3 regions of the Vibrio sp. YMD68 genome follow, and region 2 is predicted to be linked to each of the others. Evidence: predicted binding sites of a transcription regulator. Region 2 holds the regulator's gene; each other region holds the start of a gene.

Region 1 (8,045 bases), 540 kb from region 2:
ATCACCTCGATTCTCGCTCCATCGTTTTTCTCATTGGCCGTGTGGTTGCTCATGTAGAGCAGCTCACTGAACCGGCTCCTTTACTCATGTTTGTTTACATAAAAAGGCGGAAAAACGGGAAATTCATTCTAAAAAACGTGCTGAGTCACTCATTTGGTGTAATGTAATTCCTATTACATTTATTAATGTGATCTATACCTCTGTTTATTATTTATCGTTCCCTAGAATGAATATCAATACAAAAAAGAGGTCGAACAATGAATACCCAAATGGAACGTGCACTACAAGAAGCCCCTGAATCACTATCTCGCTTTTTATTACCGATTATCCAAGATGATAGCTTTGACGCTACCTTGTCTAAACAGCAATTTGAGCAACTCCTTGAAGTCTCTGGCTTGGCAGACGCCGATTTGCGTGTTGCACTGTTGCCGTTTGCTGCCGCTTATTCCTACGCTCCGCTATCTCACTTTTTTGTCGGTGCCATAGTGAGAGGCCTATCTGGTCGGTTGTATTTTGGTGCGAATGTTGAGATTTCTGGCGTTCAGCTCGGTCAAACTGTCCATGCTGAGCAATCTGCCATCAGCCATGCTTGGATGAAAGGTGAAGAAGGGATTACTGACATTACAATCAACTTCAGCCCATGTGGTCACTGCCGACAATTTATGAATGAACTCTCTACAGCAGATGAGCTTGTTATTCAGCTACCACAAAAAGATCAGAAATCATTGCAAGAATATTTACCTGAGTCATTTGGCCCTGCGGATCTTGGGATTGAAACCAGACTGATGTCTAAAGTCGATCATCTGCTGACGACCGATGATGAAGACGCATTGATCAACGTCGCGATGCAACGATTAAATGCCAGTCACGCACCTTACACTAAGAATCTGAGTGGTGCAGCGCTTCGTCTGGCTAACGGGAAAGTCTATAGCGGTGCATACGCTGAAAATGCGGCGTTCAACCCAAGTTTACCACCGCTTCAAGTTGCGATGATTCAATTGCTGTTAGATGGTGAGTCGATCAACGATATCGCTTCAGCAGCACTGGTCGAAATGTCTGAAGGCACTATCAGTCACCTTGCTGATACTCAAGCAACACTAGAAGCCATCAACCCAGACATTACGGTTTCTTATTTGTCCGTTTGAGCCTTTGCTTGATCAGAGGTTGGCCTAAAGTGGTTAACTTATTCTATAAAAAGGCTTATATACCCAGTATTAAGTAAAGTCTAATAAGTGAAGCATTCATTTTGACCGTGTTTATCTATTTAGCAACGGTTATCAAAACAACTGAAAGGGGCGTTACCCGCCCAGATTCAATCTGGCCTTTAAAGTTTTACCTCTAAGGCCAGAATAGCATTCCCAAGTTTCTCAACAGATATTAACCCTTAATACTCTAAATCAAAGTAACGGCTAATAAGTACTACCACTAAGAGGTACTAAAGTAGAACTGGATTCAAATTAATTCCCCCATCAATATTATATTCGCCACCTGTAATAAACGAAGCATCGTCCGAGGCTAGAAACAGCACGAGTTTGGCGATATCGTCTGGCTGACCAAAACGCTTCAGCGGAATCCGATTTTGTATCGCTGTAGAAAAGTCGTTTAATTGCTCTTCTGGCATTCCGGTTTTACCAAAAATCGGGGTATGTATCGGCCCTGGGTTAACTGAATTCACTCTAATTTTTCTGGGTGCTAACTCAGTCGCCGCTGTGCGTGTATAGGAATTTAACGCAGCTTTGGAAGCTGCATATATAGCGGTATTTGGCATACCGGTATAAGCGTTAATAGATGAAAGGTTTATGATCGAGCCACCATCATTGATAACCGGTAAAAATTTTTCAGTGGTAAACACCGCGCCCTTAAAGTTTATGCCCATTTGCGTATCGAACATTTCTTCACTATTTTGCCCTATTGGAGCCGGGCTAAACACTCCAGCATTCACGAATAAAACATCAATATGAGTAAATTCACGCTTTACTTGCTCAACGAGATTATCAATCGCAGATAAATCACTTACATCTGCAACAATTCCTTTTACCCCTAATTCAAAAGCCGCCGAGGCTACTCTATCAGCCGACCTACCGGTAATGATCACACTCGCCCCTGCCTTCTTAAAATATTTTGCGGTAGCGAAGCCTATACCGCTGTTGCCACCCGTTACTACGGCAACTTTTCCTGTTAAATCATTCATCTCTCGTTCCTTAATATGTTGGATTATTCGCCCTTACTTATGTACCGATCGGTACATAATATTGACAATCTATACCTATCGGTACAAAATATCAAGGGCAATATAATTAAAGATGGACGTATAAATGAAATCAGGCAGAACCCGTAGCTTTGATAAAGAGACCGCACTTGAAAATGCCATGTTGGTTTTTTGGAAAAATGGTTACCCTGGGACGTCGTTAACCGACTTAACTGGGGCAATGGGTATAAACAAGCCCAGTTTATATTCTGCATTTGGTAATAAAGAAAATTTGTTTAATCAATCGCTTGAGCTTTATTTAGAGAAATATGCTCTCGTTCATTCAACTCATCTTGTGGAGGCAAATATCTGTTTACAAGATCGGCTGAAAAACTTCTTAACATCTACAGCTAGGATGTTGACCGATAGTAACCTCCCAAAAGGATGTTTAATTTGTCATAGTACGTCTGAGCTTGCGGGGACCTGCTTACCTGAAAAAAGCGGAACAAAATTACAAGGCATTAACCAACAGACAAGCGACGCTTTTACGGCGTTTTTTGAAAATGAAATAAAAGCGGGTAATCTTGCCGCTGACTGTGACACGAACGCGATGGCTAACTACCTTTTAGCATTGATGTTTGGTTTAGCCATTTCTGCGAGAAATGGTAGCGACTTTCAGTCACTACAAGGAATAATTTGTTTCTCCCTTGGCAACTTTTCCTGATAAAAGAGCTCGTTTTAATCTTTAATTTACGGATACTCACCGAGTTTAGTGCTAAGTCCGCGATTTATCTTATTATTAGTAATTATATAACGGTCATCGAAAACTGATTAACAAGAGAAGAAGTAATGTCGCTGAAAGCAGTAATTCCATACAATGTAATAATGCTCAGCAATTGCTGAGCATTAATTTTATCGCTATGGCGATGACTGTTCCTATTCCGCTGTAGGACTAGGTGAAGATGAGTAGCTAACGCCTATCTAAGATGTGAAAACACCACTTGCTGATCAAGTTCGGATTGGTACTGCGTATAGTCTAACCCTTGCTCAAAGATGTATTGCGTCACCAGCGTTCGAATTGTGCTGATCAACACGTCACTCGCCCAAGGTTTCTCAAAGTAGTGATTTATCCCAGCGACATTGATTGCCTCAATCGTATCCGACTGTGTGGCTTGACCTGTCAACAAGATTTTCTTTGTATGCCTAAAACGTGAATCTAAAGAGACTTCCGTGAGCAGTTCAACGCCGGTTTTTCCTGGCATAACATGATCAGAAATCAACACAGCAACCATTTCACCATCCGCATCTAATTCATCCATCAGCTCCAACACTTCGTCAGCCGATTCGCAATCTTCTATATTTAGCCAATGAGTCAATGGTTCCAAATCTTGAAGTACCGCACTCAACACTTCTCGCTGATCGTCAACGCAAATTAAATTAAGCTTCTCCATGTTCATCCTCGATTGGTAACTTGATTCTAAAAATTGTTTTCTCTCTGTCGCTTTTTACTGCAATACTGCCGGAGTACCCAGCAACAATACGTTTGACTATAGAGAGCCCAAGGCCTAGGCCAAATGATAAGCCGCCTTTTTTTGTCGTAAAATTAGGTTGAAAGATCTTTCTTCGGATCGCAGGTTCTATCTCAGGGCCATTATTGGTCACCGTGACTAAAATCCTATTTTTATGCACCCGAGTATGAATATCGATGGCGGGTTCGTCACACTCTTCCATTGCATCACAGGCGTTTTTAATGATGTTCACCCAGATCTGAACAAGCTCAGTTTGTGACCCTTTGAATGGTGGAAGCTCAGCGGGTCGAATACGCACAGAGACTCTACGTAAATCACTTTGTAATAATGCCACCGCCCGATGAATGGAATCATTCACATCCAGTTCTTCATCTAAATCGATGTCGGTACGACCGAGTTGTTTCACCGATTTTACAATTCCCACGGTGTGTTTTGACGCCAAGCGAAGATCATGTATGTCGCGTCCCATTTGCCAATAACGAATCGCGTCTTTGGGAGACGCTAACCAATGATCATTCACTTCATCGGCTTTCACTGCGCGAGCAAGCTCTCTTGCGATGTCCTTGGGTAAATTGTACTTTTGTTCAAATAGCTTTCCCCTTTTACGAACTTCACTGGAGGGACTCTTTTGACCTTGCATTAAACCCACATCAAAAAACTGGCTCGCTTCCGGATGAATCTCTTCGAGTAACGTTAATAACACAGACTCTAATCGATCAGATGTACTGCTCACAACACCAATCGCGTTGTTAAGCTCGTGCGCTATTCCAGCAGCTAGCTGCCCTAGCGTTGTCATTTGTTCTGCGGTGTGTAACTTTTGTAACGCTTGTTCTTTGGCTAACGCTTCTTCTGTGGCTCTGCGCTGGCGACGTGACAGTTCATTGACAATAACAGGGGTAAATTGAGCCGTTAATGGGCCATAGTTTTCTGGTTCAAAGGCTGGTGTGGTTCTGTCTATCCATGCGAGCTGAGTATCAGATTTAGCCACAACGGTAGACGAGGCGATCCACGTTTCAGAAAAGAAACTGTGTACACCAATAAAGGCCCCTTCCGACGCTGAAAAGACCTTAGTTTGTAGATCGCCACCTTTGGTGAAATAACCCTCTAATTCACCACTAACTACGTAATACAACCTGTCGTTATGCCCGCCCTGCTCTAGAACGACGGTGCCAGCAATTGGGGACAGTTTTCTATCGTTATCACTAAAATAACGACCAATGAGTTGATTGAATTTACTATTAGGCATCGTCCGTAGTTACCCTATATGGCCCACAGAGTGTAAGATCCACACCATAACAAAACTCAATAACACGCCAACTACACCCAGAATCACGCCTACTTTCGCCATTTGATGGGTCTGAACTTGCCCTGTCGCGTGTGCCAATGCATTAGGCGGCGTACTGATGGGTAAAGACATGCCCAGCGAAGCGGCAAAAGTGACAACGAGAATCAAGGTTAACTCGCCACCCAAAGGGGTTAAAGATGCCATTGAAGCGCCCAGAGCAGCCATGATAGGCATAAGCAAGTTGGCCGTTGCTGTATGAGACATAAAGTTAGCCATGACTAAACATAGGGTCGCCGCGCCAAATAATACAACGTATGGTGAGTATTCGTCGAACGGGATACTGTGCACCATCAATCTTGCGAGGCCCGTTTTATCTAACGCCAGACCTAACGCGATACCACCAGAAACAAGCCACAGAACATCCCACGAGATCTTTTTCAAATCTTCTTTGTTGATAATGCCGGTCAGTGAGAAAATAGCGACCGGGATAAGAGCCACAGTGTAGGAATTCATGCCGTGAGATGACCCCATCAGCCACAATATGATCGTTGATGCAAAGGTGATGTAAACAATAATCGCTTTTGGCGTTTTCAAAAACTTGCCTTTGATGCTCAGGTTGATGGTTTTCTGATCGGCTTTATAAATTGACCCGATTAAGAACCACGCCAACGCCATCATAACAACAACGAACGGCACACCAAACGCCATCCATTCACCAAAGGTTATAAGATTGTCACCCACTAGATATTTCAGCGCGATCGCATTGGGTGGGGTTCCTATGGGTGTGCCTATCCCACCAATATTTGCCGCAACGGGTATGCACAATGCAAATGCCACTCTGCCTGGATCTTTAGGGCCAAAAACCGCGATAACTGGCGTCAAAATCGACAGCATCATTGCGGTTGTCGCCGTATTCGACATAAACATCGAAAAAATGCCGGTAATGAGCATCAATCCGAGCATCACGTACTTAGGGTTTTGCCCAAATGGTTTGAGCAATACGCGCGCTAAGTTGACATCTAACCGGTACTTAGTCGCTGCCATTGCAAGGAAGAATCCGCCTAAAAAGAGCATAATGATTGGGCTCGCGAACGTGGCCATGATCTCATGATATTGGAGAAGCTCACCAAAATGCGGCTGACCTTCTTCCAAACGAAAGAAGAAGATTCCCTTATTGGACAGCATTAACAGCTCTAAAACGATGATCACCACAGACGTCGCATAAATCGGTATTGGCTCAAATACCCAGCACAGGGCGGCGAGTAAGAATATCGCGATGACCCGCTGTTGGATAATCGTCAAGCCCTCAAATGGAAACGCTGACAAGGGTAAACATAGAATGAACAGAGGGATAATAAGGGGAATGATGTATTTCATATACTGACGCATGGTACGGCAACTCTTCCTGAGATTAAGTAACGACACGATAATGATCCTAGGATCACTAATGGAGTAAATACTCCTTACCTTTAAGTCGTCTATTATTAAGGGGTTGTCACTGATTTACTACGCTTGAGATCAATGAAACGTTATTTTTGTCAATGAAGCGTGTCTTGTACGTTGTTTTTCTGTATCCGTTTTTCTCTTTTTCATTCTATGATAAAACTCGATACGCAAACGTTTGCTTTTGTGCCGATAATCAGTATGATCCCCGTCAGAATTTACTACCTGTATTGATAACGAGGTTTTTATGTTTGGTACCGCGACAAGTAAAGATGCGACTCGAGTATTGCTTCTTGGATCTGGTGAATTAGGCAAGGAAGTCGCCATAGAATGCCAACGTTTAGGCTTTGAAGTGATCGCCTGTGATCGTTATGAAAACGCACCAGCAATGCAAGTGGCTCACCGTAGCCATGTTCTTGATATGCTCGATGGCGACGCGCTTCAAACCATTATCGAACAAGAAAAGCCGGACTATGTGGTCCCTGAAATTGAAGCTATCGCAACCGACAAATTAGTTGAACTTGAAGCTCAAGGTCTCAATGTCGTCCCAACTGCGAACGCCACAAAACTCACCATGAACCGTGAAGGTATTCGTCGCCTGGCTGCTGAAGAATTAAACCTCACGACCTCGCCCTATAAGTTTGCGGATACATTCGAAGAATTTAAAGCGGCGGTTGAATTTGCTGGCCTGCCTTGTGTGTGCAAACCCGTAATGAGTTCATCAGGTAAAGGCCAAAGTGTCATCAAATCCTCCGAGGATATTCAAACAGCATGGGATTACGCTCAAGAAGGTGGCCGAACTGGTGCGGGTCGAGTCATCGTGGAAGGCTTTATTGATTTTGACTATGAAATTACACTTTTGACGGTTCGCGCTGTCGATGGCGTTCATTTCTGCCAACCGATTGGCCACCGCCAGGAAGATGGTGATTATCGCGAATCGTGGCAGCCACAAGCCATGACGGACTCAGCGAGGGAAGCCGCAGAATACAGTGCGGAGAAAATCGTTAATGCGCTGGGTGGCTATGGTATTTTTGGTGTTGAATTGTTTATTAAAGGCGATAAAGTCATCTTTAACGAAGTCTCCCCTCGCCCACATGACACAGGTTTGGTTACGCTCATCTCGCAAGAACTTTCTGAATTTGCACTGCACGTTCGAGCGTTTACGGGTATGCCAATCAACAGCATTACTCAATACGGAGCCTCTGCTTCCGCGGTCGTTTTAGGGCAAGGGACATCAACTAATATCCGTTATGATGGACTCAGTGACGCATTAGCAATGCCTCAAACCCAGGTACGTTTATTCGGTAAGCCCGATATTGATGGCCGCCGTCGATTAGGTGTAGCACTGACCCGTCGTCACAGCGTAGACAAAGCGATAGAAGATGCCATAACGAGCGCTCAAAAGGTCAACATTAGCTACTAATTTAATGGTTATCATCGCGTTTCGCTTGAGCAAGCCTATTGTTATAAACAGGATCCAGTGACACGCTAAATTAAGTCACAAAAAGTACGATAAAAAATCCTAACCTTTAAGGGGTTAGGATTTTTTGTTTCCCATTCGTGAATGGCTTATACCCATCACAGTCATCGCTTAAACAAT
Region 2 (8,045 bases):
TCATTTAACTCACTTATTTTTATTCATTGGAATGATTTTGCTAGAGCCATTCTATTCATAATTCATCACAATTCTAGCTCATCCGGTTAAGTTTGGACAAATCTTGCAAGTTTATTGATTCAAAACAAGCTCGCTGAATCTGTTCATAATACGACATAATTTCACAATATTTATCACACTCTTAAGTAACCCTATTCATTTTTATTCGCTAAACTAGAAAGATAATTTCTGTTAAGGCTAATGACAATGCAAGAAACAAAAGCATTCAACGAAAAACGGGCTGAAATCTACTGGTGGCTATCTAGCCTATTCGCCAAGGAGCTCACCGAAGCGGATATCGAACAGTACCAGTCTGCTCAGATTAGAGCTTTCCTCACTGGTTTGGGAGAGAACCCATCATTAAAACCTGCGATTGATAAACTCGTTGACGCACTGAATCGACTGCAAGACAGAGAAGATGCGCAACTTGAGTTATCTGCTGATTTTTGTGACCTATTTTTAAAGTCAGATAAAGATTCAGCTCTGCCATACGCGTCAATTTATATTGGCGAGGCTGGGATACTCAATGATACTCCTGCAAAGGAAATGGCTGAGCTGATGGCGAAGCATAATGTGACCGTTCATGAAACCCTCAATGAACCGGCTGATCATATCGCTATTGAACTTGATTTTTTAGGTCACCTGATTATCCGTTCCAATGAAGTTGAAATCGAAAAGCATCTTGACCAAGCACTGATTGAGCAAAAACAGTTTATCTCAACCTACTTGTTATCTTGGGTCCCGCAATTTGCTCATAAATGTCAGCAATTGGATGATTTCGGTTTCTATGCTGCGGTATCTGAATTGATGGGTGCTTTTCTGGAACTCGATTGCCAATACTTAGCTGGCGAGTAAAAACTCAATATAAACACCATGATATTGTCTAATTGTAGTTTTAGATCACGCGAATATGACCGCTTTTCATTGCTTGTACTTCACATGAAGTCTAAAATTAAAATAATAACGACAAAAGAATGACTAACTAACCGCTATTATTGGCGGTTTTTGTGTTTTTACTGATGTAAGATGTTTTTGCTCATGTAAGCACTGAAACGCTTTGTTAGTGAATGGAATTGCAACAGCAATTAACAGGAAAAGAATTATGGCCACAATTAAAGATGTTGCTCGCTTAGCTGGCGTATCAACGACCACGGTTTCTCACGTTATCAATAAAACGCGATTCGTGGCAGAAACGACACAAGAAAAAGTGAATAAAGCCGTTGAAGAACTCAACTACGCCCCAAGTGCCGTTGCCCGCAGCTTAAAATGCAATACAACACGTACGATTGGTATGCTGGTCACTCAATCTACAAACCTTTTCTTTTCTGAAGTCATTGACGGTGTTGAAAGCTATTGTTATCGCCAAGGCTACACGCTGATTCTTTGTAACACCGGCGGTATCTATGAAAAACAGCGTGACTATATTCGAATGCTGGCCGAAAAACGAGTGGATGGCATTCTTGTCATGTGTTCGGACCTTACTGAAGAACTCCGAGAAATGCTTGACCGTCACTCAACCATTCCAAAGGTTGTGATGGATTGGGGCCCGGAAAGCTCCCAGGCCGATAAAATAATCGATAATTCAGAAGAAGGGGGTTATCTCGCCACAAAATACCTGATTGATAAAGGCCATAAAGATATTGCTTGTCTCAGCGGGCATTTTGAAAAAGCAGCATGCCAAGAGCGCATTTTAGGCTTTAAGCGTGCATTGACAGAAGCCAACCTGAAAATCGATGAAGATTGGATCTTAGAAGGTAACTTTGAGTGTGATACTGCTGTCTTAGCGGCAGACCAAATTGCAGCGATGGACAACAAACCAACGGCCATTTTCTGTTTCAACGACACGATGGCTCTCGGTTTAATCAGTCGCTTAGGGCAAAAAGGGATTAACGTTCCTAACGATATCTCTGTCATCGGTTATGACAATATTGAGCTTGCTGAATACTTTTCGCCTCCACTAACGACCGTACACCAACCCAAACGTCGTGTAGGTAAAAATGCATTTGAAATTTTGCTTGAGAGAATCAAAGATAAAGATCATGAAAAGCGCATATTTGAGATGCACCCTGAAATCGTAGAACGAAACACCGTAAAGGATCTCAATAAGTAGGCTGTGTTGACTGGCTTTTCTTTACTTGCTAATTATATGTTATAGTTTAGACTCATTATTGAGATGAATTTGTTGGATGAACATCACAGTAACCAAGCGGTTTAGTGATATTCATTCAGATTGATCAAAGCTTTATTTTTAGTCACGCACAGGGCAAACCACTTGAAAGGGTGGGACGCAAAGCCTCCGGCCTTAACCAAACATTCTGTTTATCACAGGAGTTGGTAGGTAGCGGGGTTACCGATGGCAAGCAATGCAAACATAAAATTTACCCGTAAATGACACAGTTTCTGCATATTTTGCTAACCTCTCGGACCTGATTTGGTGGCGTATTTAACATACACCGAGAACATACAGCATGGATAAACCAATACTAAAAGACTCAATGAGGCTGTTTGAACAGCTTGGACGAGTAAAGTCTCGTTCAATGTTTGGCGGTTTCGGTATTTTTGTTGAAGACACAATGTTTGCACTTGTTGTAAATGACAAACTTCACATAAGAGCCGATAGCATTGCCGTTAAAAAGTTCAAGCAGCAAGGCTATATGCCATATGTCTATAAAAAGCGCGGACACCCTGTCGTAACCAAATATTATGCGTTACCTGATGATTGGATGTCAGATTCCGCAGCCACTCTCGCTGAAGCAAAAAGCTCATTAGAGATCGCAAAGAAAGAAAAAGAAAGCCAAGCATCTGCAAAACCGGATCGCCTTAAGGATTTACCAAATCTTAGGTTAGCAACGGAAAGAATGCTGAAAAAAGCGGGGATTGATTCTGTGGCAACTCTTGAGGAGCAAGGCTCTGTAGCCGCTTATAAGGCCATTCAGCAATCTCACCCATCAGATGTGGGCTTGGAGCTCCTTTGGGCGCTAGAAGGTGCTATTAAGGGGACTCACTGGTCTGTTATTCCCCAAGAGAGACGGGAAGAACTCGCGAATCGATTAAGATAACTCAAAAAACCAACATTCATATGTTGGTTTTTTTATGTCTCATTATCGGCATCAAAATTTGAATCTGTTTATTCTATTGATACTTGAAATTTTTTTACCCTAATACGGTTCTCTATACGCACATCACCTTACAGGTTCTATAACTATGAATAAAAAAATACTCTTTGCCATTTTTCTGATCGGCACCATTCTATTTCTTACGATAAATTACGGGCACCTTTTGACTTTAGAGAATGCAAAGTCACAGCAAGAATCATTGAGTAATATTATTGAATCCAACTTTGCAATCGCAGCTCTAAGCTACTTTGCAATTTATATCGTTGTGGTCGCATTTTCTATCCCAGGTGCTGCGGTTGTAACTCTATTAGGTGCCGCGCTGTTTGGGTTTTGGACCAGCCTGGTTTTGGTTTCTTTTGCCAGCTCAATAGGCGCAACGCTTGCCTTTCTTAGTAGTCGATTTTTGTTGAAGGAATGGGTTCAAAAAAAATTCGGCTCCAAACTCTCTACAATTAATGAAGGGGTAGAAAAAGACGGCGCGTTTTATCTTTTTTCACTGCGCCTTATCCCTGTTGTTCCATTCTTTCTGATCAACCTTTTGATGGGATTGACGCCAATATCAGCTTTAAGATTCTACCTCGTGAGTCAACTCGGTATGCTACCGGGTACGGCCGTCTATCTTAATGCGGGAACCCAACTCGCCAATATAGAAAGCCTTTCAGGCATTGTCTCTTTGCCTGTGATTCTATCGTTTGTTTTGTTGGGGTTATTTCCAATCATCACCAAGAAAGCCATGACGATAATAAGAAAGAGTGACTCTGCGAAGCAAAATGAAGGGTAACGTATTCTTGAGGAAAAAAAGGCGTGGTGCTACAGAATAAGGCTCGTGTAGCACCTAATTGATCTTGCGTGGGTGGGATTCTTGCGTGAGTGGGATCAACCTATCGAGTGCAGTTTTTAATAAACTCTATCGAGTAACGATTAAATTCTTCCGGGCGCTCAACATTACACACATGACCGCAATTAGGTATTTCTAGCAGTTTGCTATCTTGATGAGCCGCAACCATTTCTTTGACTGGTTGAATAAACATATAGTCTTGCTCACCCATTAAATAAAGTGTTGGGATTGGCAACTCTCTATTTTTGAAGTACCTCATCAATGGGTTGACTTCCGCCGTCAAAATAAACCAACGTTTAAACTCTTTCTGGCATAATTTTTTTGCCTCTCGTACAAACATATGACGAGACTCTTTCTGGTTGCGCTGAGGCATAACAACGTACGCAAACAAACGATATAACCACATGTACGGGATGATGTGTTTACTCAAATCACCTAGCTTTATTAATATCTGAGAACGAATATTGAGCCGTGTTACAGCGCCCCCTAAAACCATACTATGCACACGCTCTGACGCAATCTCTGCAATATTCTGAACGATGATCGTTCCTAGCGACATGCCAACGAAGTGGGCAGAGCGAATCTTAACGTGATCCAGTACTTTCAAAATATCCAAGGTCACTTCTCTAAACGTATAACGATTCGCAATAAGATCTTTGATGAATAGATTTGATTTCCCATGCCCACGAAGATCAAGCAGCAAGATATTGAAATGCTCTTTGTATGCTTTAATCTGTTTGAACCATATCGACGAGCTTCCACCTGCCCCGTGCACAAAAACCACCCACTCGTTACTTGAAGGGTGTTCGTATGTCTTATGAAAAAGTAGAGTTTGTGACATTATTCAATAAAACCTAAGTACGCAATCTAATGAACCTAACATAGAAGCCTACCATATTTTATAGTAAATGCTATTTATCGGATAACAAACACCACTCAAATGATTGTCTAGTTGTTGCCTGATGTGACCATTCACCTAAAGATACATTAACGTTACAGAATCGAAACCGCACAACCGTTATCGCTTAAGCAAAAAAAAGCGCCCGTAGGCGCTTGAATGTATAAGAGTGTTACTGAGTGCTTCGATACATAACCAAATAGTGCTTAGCCGCATCATCCCAACAAAAATTCTTTTTCATTGCATCCAGCTGCAATCGACGAATCTCTGGGGTATTTTGCGCATAAAGTAACAGTGAACGCATAAGCGTCAGCAAAAGAGCATTTGCCGTTGGATCAGTAAAGATAAAGCCTGTTGCTTGTTCAGGGTTCTCATCGTAATCCGTGACACTGTCTTTTAAACCGCCCACCCCGCGTACTATCGGAAGTGTGCCATAGGACATACTATAGATCTGATTCAAGCCACAGGGCTCAAACTCAGACGGCATCAAAAAGAAATCCGAACCAGCTTCGACCCAATGAGCCAACTTATTGCTGTACGCTTCGACAAATGCGAATTTGTCTCCATGTTGAGCCGCAATGTCCTTCAATTGACACGCCAATACTGGATCACCCGTACCGACAATGACGATTTGTACATCGTGCTTAAGAAACTCATGCAAAATAGGTAATAAGTAGTGAACACCCTTTTGATGAGTCAGACGACAAACCATCCCATAAAGAGCGACATCTTTAACCGGCAAACCCACTTCTTCTTGTAAGGCTTGGCAATTAGCTTTCTTACCACGAACCATACTCTGCTTTGTCGCTTTGTATTTTTTAGTCAGGTAGTCATCCGTTTCTGGGTTCCACGATGAATAGTCACATCCATTGAGAATACCGACTAAATCGTCTTTACGACGATTGAACTCATAAGACATGCCATGGCTTCCAAGCTCGGTCTTAAGCTCTTCCGCGTACGTCGGGCTAACGGCATTGATCTTGTCAGCACACATCACTCCAGCTTTCAGCATAGTGATATGTGTATCGCTTACCGCAGCTTCAGGCACATGTCTAGAGTGAAACTCAGGGACCGACTGCAATTCATCGTAGCTGAACACACCTTTAAAAACGGCGTTATGAATGGAGATAACACTTCTCATGCCTTGATAAAAGGCGTCTGCTTGATGACGAACTTTCAGGAAGTATGGGACAAGGCCCGTGTGCCAATCATTCGCATGAACAATATCAGGTTGGAATCCAAGCTTAGGGAGCATGTCTAAACTTGCCGCGCTGAAAAAAGCGAACCGTTCTGCATTGTCTGTATAAGCTTGGTTATTTTCCGCATACATTTCCTTGCGAGAAAAATATTTCTCACAACGAATCGCATAGACAGGAACACCGGATACTTCGGTACTCACGACTTGATATTCAGTATGTGGCCAACTATTTAACTGAGTATCAATCAACACCTCAGCATCTTCAATATTAGGGATTTGGCTGTAAGCTGGAATAGCTAGTTTCACCACTTGCTTCAATCTTTGCAAGGATTCAGGCAGTGCCTTGGCAACATCCGCCAAGCCACCACTTTTGATCAATCCTTCAACCTCAGAAGCAACAAATAAAATCGATAGCTTTTTAGTAGCCAATTTTCTCGCCCTTTCCTATCACAACAACACCATCTTCTGACACATGATAGTGCTTTTTATCTTCTTGTAAATTCACACCTATCTGAGTTCCTGGCGCAATATCGGCATTTTTATCAACGATGACACGGCGCAATACACAGCCTTCACCAATCTTGACGTCTCCCAATAGAATACTTTCACTAATATCACACGCTGAAGCAATATTACTTCTGAAACCCAACACTGATTTTTCAATTCTTGAACCACGAACATAACTGCCATTACAGACTAAGCTATCGATAATCTGAACACGTCCATTTGCTGAGTCAGTAAAGGTTGCTGGCGGTAATGCCGGGTAGAATGTATGCAAAGGCCATTTTCGGTTGTATAAAGAGAACGGTGGATCCTTTTTCAACAAATCCATATGAGCCTGCCAATACGCATCAATCGTACCTACATCTCGCCAATACACTTCTTCTCTCTCACCAGTAATGGTATTCGTACTAAAGTCGTAAACAAACACATCACCACGTGGGTACATATTTGGAATGATGTCGTTGCCAAAATCATGCGACGAGTCTTCTTTATCAGCATCTTCAATCAGTTCTGCATACAGGTTTTTCGCTTCGAAAATGTAGTTGCCCATCGATACTAATGCGTTTTCCGGATCGCCTGGAATTGCCTTCGGATTGGCTGGTTTCTCTTGGAAACCCACCATACGGCCTTCTGTATCAACTTCAATGACACCAAACTGTGACGCTTCAGCAAGTGGCATACGAAGTGCAGAAACCGTTAAAGCCGCTTCTTTTTGTTTATGGAAATCAAGCATTTGTCTGATGTCCATTTTATAAATATGATCAGAGCCAAATATGCAGACTTGATCCGGTTCCGCTAATTGCATGAAGTTCAAGTTTTGATAAATAGCGTCTGCAGTTCCCTCATACCAACGCTTTCCCGTTCTCATTTGAGCAGGGATTGGGTCAATAAATCGATCGGTAATCCCACTGATATTCCAACCTTTTTTCATGTGGTGGAATAGAGATTGGGATTTAAATTGCGTCAGTACGTAAATACGCATCAAATCTGCGTTAACAAAGTTATTCAGAGCGAAATCGATTAAACGATAACTGCCACCAAACGGAACTGCAGGTTTACTCCGAGATTCGGTTAACGGTCTAAGGCGAGAACCTTCGCCTCCAGCAAGAATCATACCTAAAACACCAGCCATTTTTTTCTCCATATTTATTATATTATTGTTTGGCACTATAATTATTAGTATTGGGGGTAGCGCCACTGTTCCTTCTTTCACATAAAGTCGATATCAGCGGCTTCGACTTCACGATCAAGCTCCTATACGGTAACTGCTTCCGAAAATAATACAATTTCAAATATGCAATTACGTTAGTTACCTTTATGTTTCCTTCTTACATTCTTGGCTAGCTCACAGATATAGAGTGAATACGAACAAATCAGTAACATTAAACACACAAGGTTTTGATGTACGTTCCATAGAGGAATTATTCGTATTATTGATATCACAAATACTGA
Region 3 (8,045 bases), 1.2 Mb from region 2:
TACCGTTGGCTTTGCGGCTGAAACTCAAGAAGTCGAAAAATACGCTCGCGGAAAACTCGTGAACAAAAATCTGGATATGATCTGTGCCAACGATGTGTCAATTTCAGGCCAAGGCTTCAATAGTAACGACAATGCCATTACCGTTTTTGACAAGCAAGGTGAGCATTCACTTCCATTGGCATCTAAGAAACAGCTCGCTGAATCGATTATGATGCTGATCGAGAAAAGCCTCTAATATCACTTTTTTTACTTTTAACCACTGCGTTTTTATTGAAACACTACGAACTCCATTCACTGTTGGTTACACTAAGCAATCTACCAGCAGTGAATTATCGTTACGTTCTATTTCTCAAGTTGTCATCAAAAGGAAAGGGTCATGGCCGGCACAAGAAAATCCAATCGTCGTGAAGAAATACTGCAAGCATTAGCACAAATGCTTGAGTCTACAGACGGAGCATCTCGAATCACGACCGCTAAGCTTGCTAAGCAAGTCGGAGTGTCAGAAGCGGCGCTTTATCGTCACTTCCCAAGTAAAGCCCGAATGTTTGAAGGATTGATTGAGTTTATTGAAGAATCACTGATGTCGCGCATCAACCGAATCTTAGATGAAGAAAAAGACACCCTGAACCGGATTCGATTAGTGATCCAACTCATTTTGGCCTTTTCAGAACGAAACCCTGGTTTAACCCGTATCCTGTCGGGTCATGCCCTCATGTTTGAGAACGAACGTCTACGCGATAGAATCAATCAGCTGTACGAACGCATTGAGTTGTCTCTGCGTCAAATCCTGCGTGAACGCAAGCTACGCGAAGGGAAATCTTTCCCTGTTGATGAAGCGATACTGGCGGCACAACTCCTAGGGCAAGTTGAAGGTAGCCTCAACCGTTTCGTTCGTTCTGATTTTAAATACCAACCCACCGCGAATTTTGAAGAATATTGGGCATTATTAAGTGCACAAATTCAATAACCACCTGATGAAGTCATCACTATGAATAAAAGAACCTACGACAAACCCACTTTTTCAATGGCGCTGTTGCATCCTAAGTATTGGGGCGTATGGCTAGGGTTTGGATTATTGGCCTTGATTGTCCACCTGTTGCCTTACCGACTGTTGCTTCGTTTTGGCCACTCAATGGGGCTTGTTGCGTTGCGGTTTGGCAAAAAGCGGGTTCATGTTGCCACACGAAACCTCGAGCTCGCTTTCCCAGACAAATCACCGCAAGAAATCCAATCGCTGGTCAAAGAAAACTTTAAGAATACCGGTTTAGCGCTGATTGAAACGGGTATTGCCTGGTTTTGGCCCACATGGCGCTTTAAAACACTCATTACCGATAAAGACACAGAAGCGCTAAAACAACATGAAAAAGATGGGAAAGGCGTACTGCTTTGCTGTGTTCATGCACTCAATCTTGAGATCACTTGTCGAGCCTTCGCGGTGATCGGTCTTCCAGGCTCTGGGGCGTATCGCCCACACAATAACCCAGCCTACAATTTTATTCAGTATCGAGGCAGAACCCAAAATGGCAATCGGGCGATAGACCGTAAAGACGTCAAAAGTATGATTCGCGTGCTGCGCAATGGTGAGCGATTGTTCTACCTACCTGACCATGATTACGGGCGCAACAAATCTGCGTTTGTCCCTTTCTTTGCGGTTCAAGATGCTTGTACAACCACTGGAACCAGCCTTTTCGCGTATACCAGTAAATGTGCCATTGTCGTCGGATCTGGATTTAGAAGTGAAGATGGACAATACGAGATATTGGCAAATAAGTCGGTTGAAGAACATTACCCACAAAAAGATGAAAAATCAGCGGCTGCTTATATGAACAAATACGTTGAAGAGATCATCTTACGAGCGCCAGAGCAATGGATGTGGCTGCATAAACGCTATAAAACCATGGAAGATGAAAGCGTAGAGAAAGGGATTCGATACAAATAGACGGTAGACGGTAGACACGGTTTGAAGACAAGCTGACATTCAGGTCTCGGTACGCAAAAAAGAGGCGAGAACATTCTTTGTTCTCGCCTCTTTTTTAGTCTAACTTTTAAATGCCGTACTGCGCGCGATACGCTTTTACCGCTTCTAGATTCGCGGCATCTGTCCCTTTTTCTTCAAGGAAAGTGACTAGATCCGTTAGGCTAACGATGGAAATAATCGCACAGCCAAAGTCGCGTTCAACTTCTTGAATTGCAGACAACTCACCCTTGCCTTTTTCTTGACGGTCTATCGCCACCAACACACCCGCTAAGTCTGCGCCATTCGCTTGAATGATCTCCATCGATTCACGAATCGCCGTGCCGGCTGTGATCACATCATCCACCAACATAATACGACCCGCTAGATCACTGCCAACCAGGTTGCCACCTTCACCATGGTTTTTCGCTTCTTTACGGTTAAAGCAGTATGGCGTATCGATATCATGATGATCCGCTAACGCAACCGCCGTTGTGGTTGCAATTGGAATGCCTTTGTAAGCAGGGCCAAATAGTACATCAAATTCAATACCAGAATCGGCCAGTGCCGCGGCATAGAAGCGACCAAGACGCGCTAAATCGCGGCCAGTATTAAACAATCCAGCATTGAAGAAGTAAGGGCTTGTGCGGCCTGACTTTAAAGTAAACTCACCAAATTTTAATACTTCTTTCTCTAGGGCAAACTCAATAAATTCACGTTGATATGCTTTCATGTTTCTCTCTCATCTTTCAAATAACGGTTTAAACAATGTCTCTCTTACCGCCTCTTTCATTGCAATGAATATTCAACTGCTCTTATGAAAAGGCAAAAAAATAGCCTCTATAAAATAGAAGCTATTTAAATAACTAGTCCGCCTGCGTATCGGCTAAAGCGGCTTTCTGTGCGGCGACAATTTCTCGAATGCCTTTGCTCGCCGACTCCAGTAGCGCCATTAGCTCTTCATGGCTGAACGGTTCGCCCTCAGCCGTGCCTTGAACTTCGATCATCTTGCCATCTTCGGTCATCACCACATTCATGTCGGTGTCCGCTTTTGAATCTTCGACATATTCAAGGTCGCATAAAATGTCTTTGCCCAGAATGCCTACCGAAACCGCTGAAACGTGCCCTTTCATTGGGTTCTTTTTCAGTTTGCCGCTCTCAATGAGAGATTGGAATGCATCCGCCATCGCGACGCTCGCGCCAGAGATAGCCGCAGTGCGTGTTCCGCCATCCGCTTGAATAACATCACAATCGACCGTGATCATGATTTCGCCCATCGCTTTTAAATCCACGACAGCACGTAGGCTACGAGCGATCAAACGTTGGATTTCCATCGTACGACCACCTTGCTTACCACTTGCCGCTTCACGACGTGTACGAGTGTGAGTCGCGCGTGGCAACATACCGTATTCCGCCGTTACCCAACCTTTACCTTGACCTTTTAGCCAACGAGGAACGTTTTCTTCGATCGTTGCGTTACACAAAACTTTCGTATTACCGAACTCAACCAATACAGAACCTTCTGCATATGCGGTGAAATTACGAGTAATTTTAATTGGGCGAACTTGGTCCGCTGCGCGATCGTTTGGACGCATAGGGCATATACCTTTATTTGGATGAGACGGAGTGAATTGGGGCAAGATTATATAGGAAATATGAAAGAAGGAAAAGAAAGGGTAGTAAGAGGAGGTGAAAGAGGGAGATAAGAGGAAGGCAAGAGGATCGAAGAAAAGTCGGTAGGGGGAACAAATTAAATAGAAAAACCTGCTACTATTACGCGGTTAATTTTCACCTAATATTGAGACAGGAAAATTCGATGATTTATAGTATGACAGCTTACGCACGTAAAGAAGTGAAAGGCGAATGGGGCACCGCTGTTTGGGAAATCCGCTCAGTAAACCAGCGTTACTTAGAAACTTACTTCCGCATGCCAGAACAGTTTCGCGGTCTAGAACCCGTACTTCGCGAGCGTTTTCGTAAGCGTTTAGCACGCGGAAAAGTAGAGTGTAATCTGCGTTTTGAAGCAAACCCTGCCGCTAAGGGCGATCTCTCCATCAACCAAGATTTAGCCAAACAAGTCATCAGCGCTGCAAATCAGGTGATGTCACTGACTGGCGAAGAAAGCCGCTTGAACCCGTTTCAAATCATGAACTGGCCCGGTGTGATGGAAACGCCAGAGCAAGACATGAACAGCATCAACAAAGACCTTTTGGTTGGATTTGACGAAGCCATTAAAGAGTTCATCGAAGCGCGTGCAAGCGAAGGCGCCAACATGAAGGCACTGATCGACCAACGCTTGGCTGCGATTACGGAAGAAGTGGTGAAAGTACGCGCTCGTATGCCTGAGATTCTAGAATGGCAACGTGAGCGTCTATTGAAAAAGTTTGAAGAAGCGAACATTGAGCTTGATGGCTCTCGCGTTGAACAGGAGCTTATTCTGTTAGCTCAGAAATCCGATGTGGCCGAAGAGCTGGATCGCTTAGATTCGCACGTAAAAGAAGCCAATGCGGTGATGAAGAAAGGCGGCGCTTGCGGCCGTAAACTTGACTTCATGATGCAAGAATTCAACCGTGAATCCAACACGCTAGCGTCTAAGTCTATCAGCACAGACATTACCGCGTCAGGCGTAGAGCTAAAAGTGCTCATCGAACAGATGCGTGAGCAGATCCAGAATATCGAATAGAATTAATTATTTTGAGATCAAAAAAACCAGAGCCATTTTTTGCTCTGGTTTTTTAATTCTTACTGGGCAGTTAATCGCTTAATTTATAATAGAACCAAGTAAGTCATGAACAATACACACAGCGCATAGATAACTGGGTGGACTTGCTTGCCTTTACCGGCAACCACCATAGTGAATGCGTAGCTGATAAAGCCCATTGCCATACCATTGGCTGGTGAGAAGCTTAATACCGTAAACATGATGGTAAAGAAGGCAGCGATACGTGCCTCTTTCTTTTCCCAGTTAATTTGGCCAAGGCGACCAATCATGTAGATACCAACCACCACCATCGCTGGTGCCACCATTGCGGCTGAGAAAATGGAGAACAGTGGGTATAGAAATAGCGATATTAAGAACAAGCCGGCAACCATCACCGCGGCCAAACCTGTTTTCGCGCCTTGTGAAGAAGCAATACCCGATTCAGAGAATGCGGTAATAGACGTCGTACCTAATACTGAACCAATCACGGTGCCGCCGGCATCAGCAACCAATGCTGAACGTGCATTCGGTACTTTGCCATCTTTATCGATAATACCCGCATCACGGCCAACACCCACAATCGTGCTTAGCCCATCAAAGAAATCGACAATCAAGAAAATAATAACGATGAAAAGCAGATCAAACATCTTCTCTGCGGTAAATCCTGAGAAGTTAAAGATCGCACCAAAACTGCCTTCCATGCTTGGTGGCATAGTGACAAACTGATCTGGAATCGGCGCGTGATTGGTGCCCAAGAAAATATCAGCAAGAATGGTTAAAGCGATCGCTGAAACAAACGAAATGAACGTCGCAAGTTTAATATCACGAACCATACAGCCTAGTGCAATGAAGATACTGATGAAGGCGATCAGCACTTGCGGGTTGGTAATATCACCCATACCGACAAGAACAAACGGATTCGACACAATGATGCCTGCGTTCTTTAAGCCAAGAAAAGCGATGAATAGACCAAGAGAAACGGTAATCGCCAGCTTAAGATCTTCAGGAATCGACTCAATCATCGCTTTACGCAAGCTGGTCATCGAAAGAATAAGATAAAGCACACCCGATAAGAAAATACCAAACAGCGCTTCATGCCATACCAAAGCGACAGAGCCACTGAACAATAGCCCTTTAAAAAAGCCGTTCATGCTCATCCCTGGTGCCAGCATCACAGGGTAATTACCAAACACGCCCATAATCAGCGTTGCAAGCGCAGCCGCCAATGCGGTCGCGGTAAAGATGGCACCGCGATCCATACCAGGGATATCACCTAGAATCGCTGGGTTAACCGCGAGGATGTAACTCATGGCCAAGAAAGTAATAAAGCCGGCATACAGCTCGGTGCCAATGGTGGATTTTCTTTCGGTAATCTTGAAGGTTGATTCAAGAAAAGAATCAGACGCACTATTCTTGATGCTAGTATCGATGCTCACAACGGAACCTTATTCAGTTAATTTAAAAATTCGGTGGGATTATCACGCTGAATATGGGGTTCCGTTTTACAACGACACAACCAAAAATGACTGTAGCAACCGAGTTAGGCTCAGTAGTAGAAACGTTTAGACCAAATCACTAAACATATACAGTGCGATAAAACTTTGGCGCGAATTTTAATCGCTCCGGTGAATAATTCAATGATTTTCGACATGAATGCAGCATAAAAATTACGCTAAAAAATCAAACATTTGACAAATAGGCAAACGATTGCCAGAAACACTCATTGTTCTTCCTTCTTTGCTCTTTACGAATCCGAATCTCTCACTGATACCCACTCATCAAGAGCGATGTAATTGTCCCGACCATTCTCTTGTCCAGAATAGGTAAAACATGCTACTCTTCGCCTCCATTTTTCTGGCCTAAAAAATCACCAATTCCCTCGATAAATCGACAAACGATTTACCCCTAGGTGACGATAATTTGGGTCAGTGCTATCTTTAATAGAAGACGAATCACTTTCGACTTCCATTCAACCAAACGTGGAACAGTACAAATGGGCAAAGGTACTCTATATATCGTATCTGCACCTAGCGGCGCAGGAAAGTCTAGCTTGATCTCGGCGATGCTAGAAACCAATCCAACCTATGCTATGAAAGTATCGGTTTCTCATACGACTCGTGGCATGCGTCCGGGTGAGCAAGATGGCGTTCACTACCATTTCGTACAGAAAGAACACTTTGAAGATCTGATCGGCAAAGGCCAGTTTTTAGAATACGCAGAAGTATTTGGTAATTACTACGGCACTTCTCAGGTTTGGATTGAAGAAAATTTAGAAAAAGGCATTGATGTCTTTCTTGATATTGACTGGCAAGGCGCTCGTCAAATACGCGAAAAAATGCCACTGGCTCGTAGCGTTTTCATTCTACCGCCTTCAAATGGCGAGCTTGAACGTCGCTTAAATGCTCGTGGTCAAGACAGCGATGCTGTGATTGCCAAACGCATGGCAGAAGCAAAAGCAGAGATCTCTCACTACAATGAATACGACTACGTGATCATTAATGATGACTTCGATGCCGCTCTGATGGACTTCAAAGCCATTATCCGCGCCGAAAGATTGAGACAAGATAAACAAGCCGCCAAGTATAAAGGCATGCTTGACGCACTTTTGGCTGAATAGTCAACCTGACTAGCCAAAATACGCGAAATGAATATAACGGCTCTGAGAATTAACACTCACTCTTAGCGCCTTTATTACACAAGATCCTTTAGGATCAAATCTATTTAATCGCTAGAAAGTATTGATATAAGCTTGTATACTTTCTCGTCATTAAAAATTTACGTTAACTAATTGGAGTCCTCATGGCACGCGTAACTGTTCAAGATGCTGTTGAAAAAGTAGGTAATCGTTTCGACCTAGTTCTTATTTCGGCACGCCGCGCTCGTCAAATGCAGACTGGCGGTAAAGATTCATTAGTGCCAGAAGAGAATGATAAGCCAACGGTTATCGCTCTACGCGAAATCGAAGAAGGGCTTATTACTAAAGATGTTCTAGACGCACGTGAGCGCCAAGAGCAACAAGAGCAAGAAGCAGCAGAACTCGCAGCAGTAAGTAGCATCGCTCACACTCGCTAGCTTGTCCGCAAAGAACTTGTCCGTAAAGAACTGGTTCGCGAAGAACTGGTTCGCAAGTAATTTCTTTGCAAAGTAAGTTGCTTATACAATTAAACAACCTGCCGGGCCTATAAATTTGTATCTATTTGATAGCCTCAAAGACGTTGCCCAAGAATACCTAACAGAGCCTCAAATTGAGGCTCTGCGTCAATCTTATGTGGTAGCAAGAGACGCCCATGAAGGGCAAACCCGCTCAAGCGGTGAACCATACATCATCCACCCTGTTGCTGTGTCTCGTATCTTGGCCGAAATGCGCCTGGATATTGAAACCCTACAAGC

What was found. The regulator PurR, encoded in region 2, represses purine synthesis genes. The targets are predictions, from matches to a motif close to TNANGNAAACGTTTNCNTNA.
Region 1: a site for PurR is predicted at 6,612-6,631, ahead of purT (formate-dependent phosphoribosylglycinamide formyltransferase). Genes of this name have one in related genera too.
Region 3: a site for PurR is predicted at 6,351-6,370, ahead of QF117_RS06425 (NCS2 family permease). Genes of this name have one in related genera too.

The regions. Positions count from the first base shown of each region.
Region 1 is NZ_CP124614.1:1,793,000-1,801,044, forward strand. Features, by position in the region: gene QF117_RS14280 (CidB/LrgB family autolysis modulator) at 1-57, shown strand, start outside; gene cdd (cytidine deaminase) at 258-1,145, shown strand; gene QF117_RS14290 (SDR family oxidoreductase) at 1,436-2,191, opposite strand; gene QF117_RS14295 (TetR/AcrR family transcriptional regulator) at 2,316-2,912, shown strand; gene QF117_RS14300 (response regulator) at 3,166-3,639, opposite strand; gene QF117_RS14305 (ATP-binding protein) at 3,626-4,963, opposite strand; gene QF117_RS14310 (SLC13 family permease) at 4,973-6,391, opposite strand; gene purT (formate-dependent phosphoribosylglycinamide formyltransferase) at 6,693-7,868, shown strand.
Region 2 is NZ_CP124614.1:1,257,225-1,265,269, reverse strand. Features, by position in the region: gene torR (two-component system response regulator TorR) at 1-4, opposite strand, end outside; gene torD (molecular chaperone TorD) at 247-894, shown strand; gene purR (HTH-type transcriptional repressor PurR) at 1,142-2,149, shown strand; cyclic di-GMP riboswitch class I at 2,292-2,394, shown strand; gene QF117_RS11955 (TfoX/Sxy family DNA transformation protein) at 2,508-3,098, shown strand; gene QF117_RS11950 (TVP38/TMEM64 family protein) at 3,244-3,936, shown strand; gene QF117_RS11945 (alpha/beta hydrolase) at 4,037-4,834, opposite strand; gene glgA (glycogen synthase GlgA) at 5,064-6,518, opposite strand; gene glgC (glucose-1-phosphate adenylyltransferase) at 6,508-7,725, opposite strand.
Region 3 is NZ_CP124614.1:104,854-112,898, reverse strand. Features, by position in the region: gene coaBC (bifunctional phosphopantothenoylcysteine decarboxylase/phosphopantothenate--cysteine ligase CoaBC) at 1-235, shown strand, start outside; gene slmA (nucleoid occlusion factor SlmA) at 377-967, shown strand; gene lpxL (LpxL/LpxP family Kdo(2)-lipid IV(A) lauroyl/palmitoleoyl acyltransferase) at 989-1,939, shown strand; gene pyrE (orotate phosphoribosyltransferase) at 2,046-2,687, opposite strand; gene rph (ribonuclease PH) at 2,821-3,549, opposite strand; gene QF117_RS06430 (YicC/YloC family endoribonuclease) at 3,771-4,637, shown strand; gene QF117_RS06425 (NCS2 family permease) at 4,721-6,091, opposite strand; purine riboswitch at 6,165-6,264, opposite strand; gene gmk (guanylate kinase) at 6,649-7,272, shown strand; gene rpoZ (DNA-directed RNA polymerase subunit omega) at 7,455-7,727, shown strand; gene spoT (bifunctional GTP diphosphokinase/guanosine-3',5'-bis pyrophosphate 3'-pyrophosphohydrolase) at 7,843-8,045, shown strand, end outside.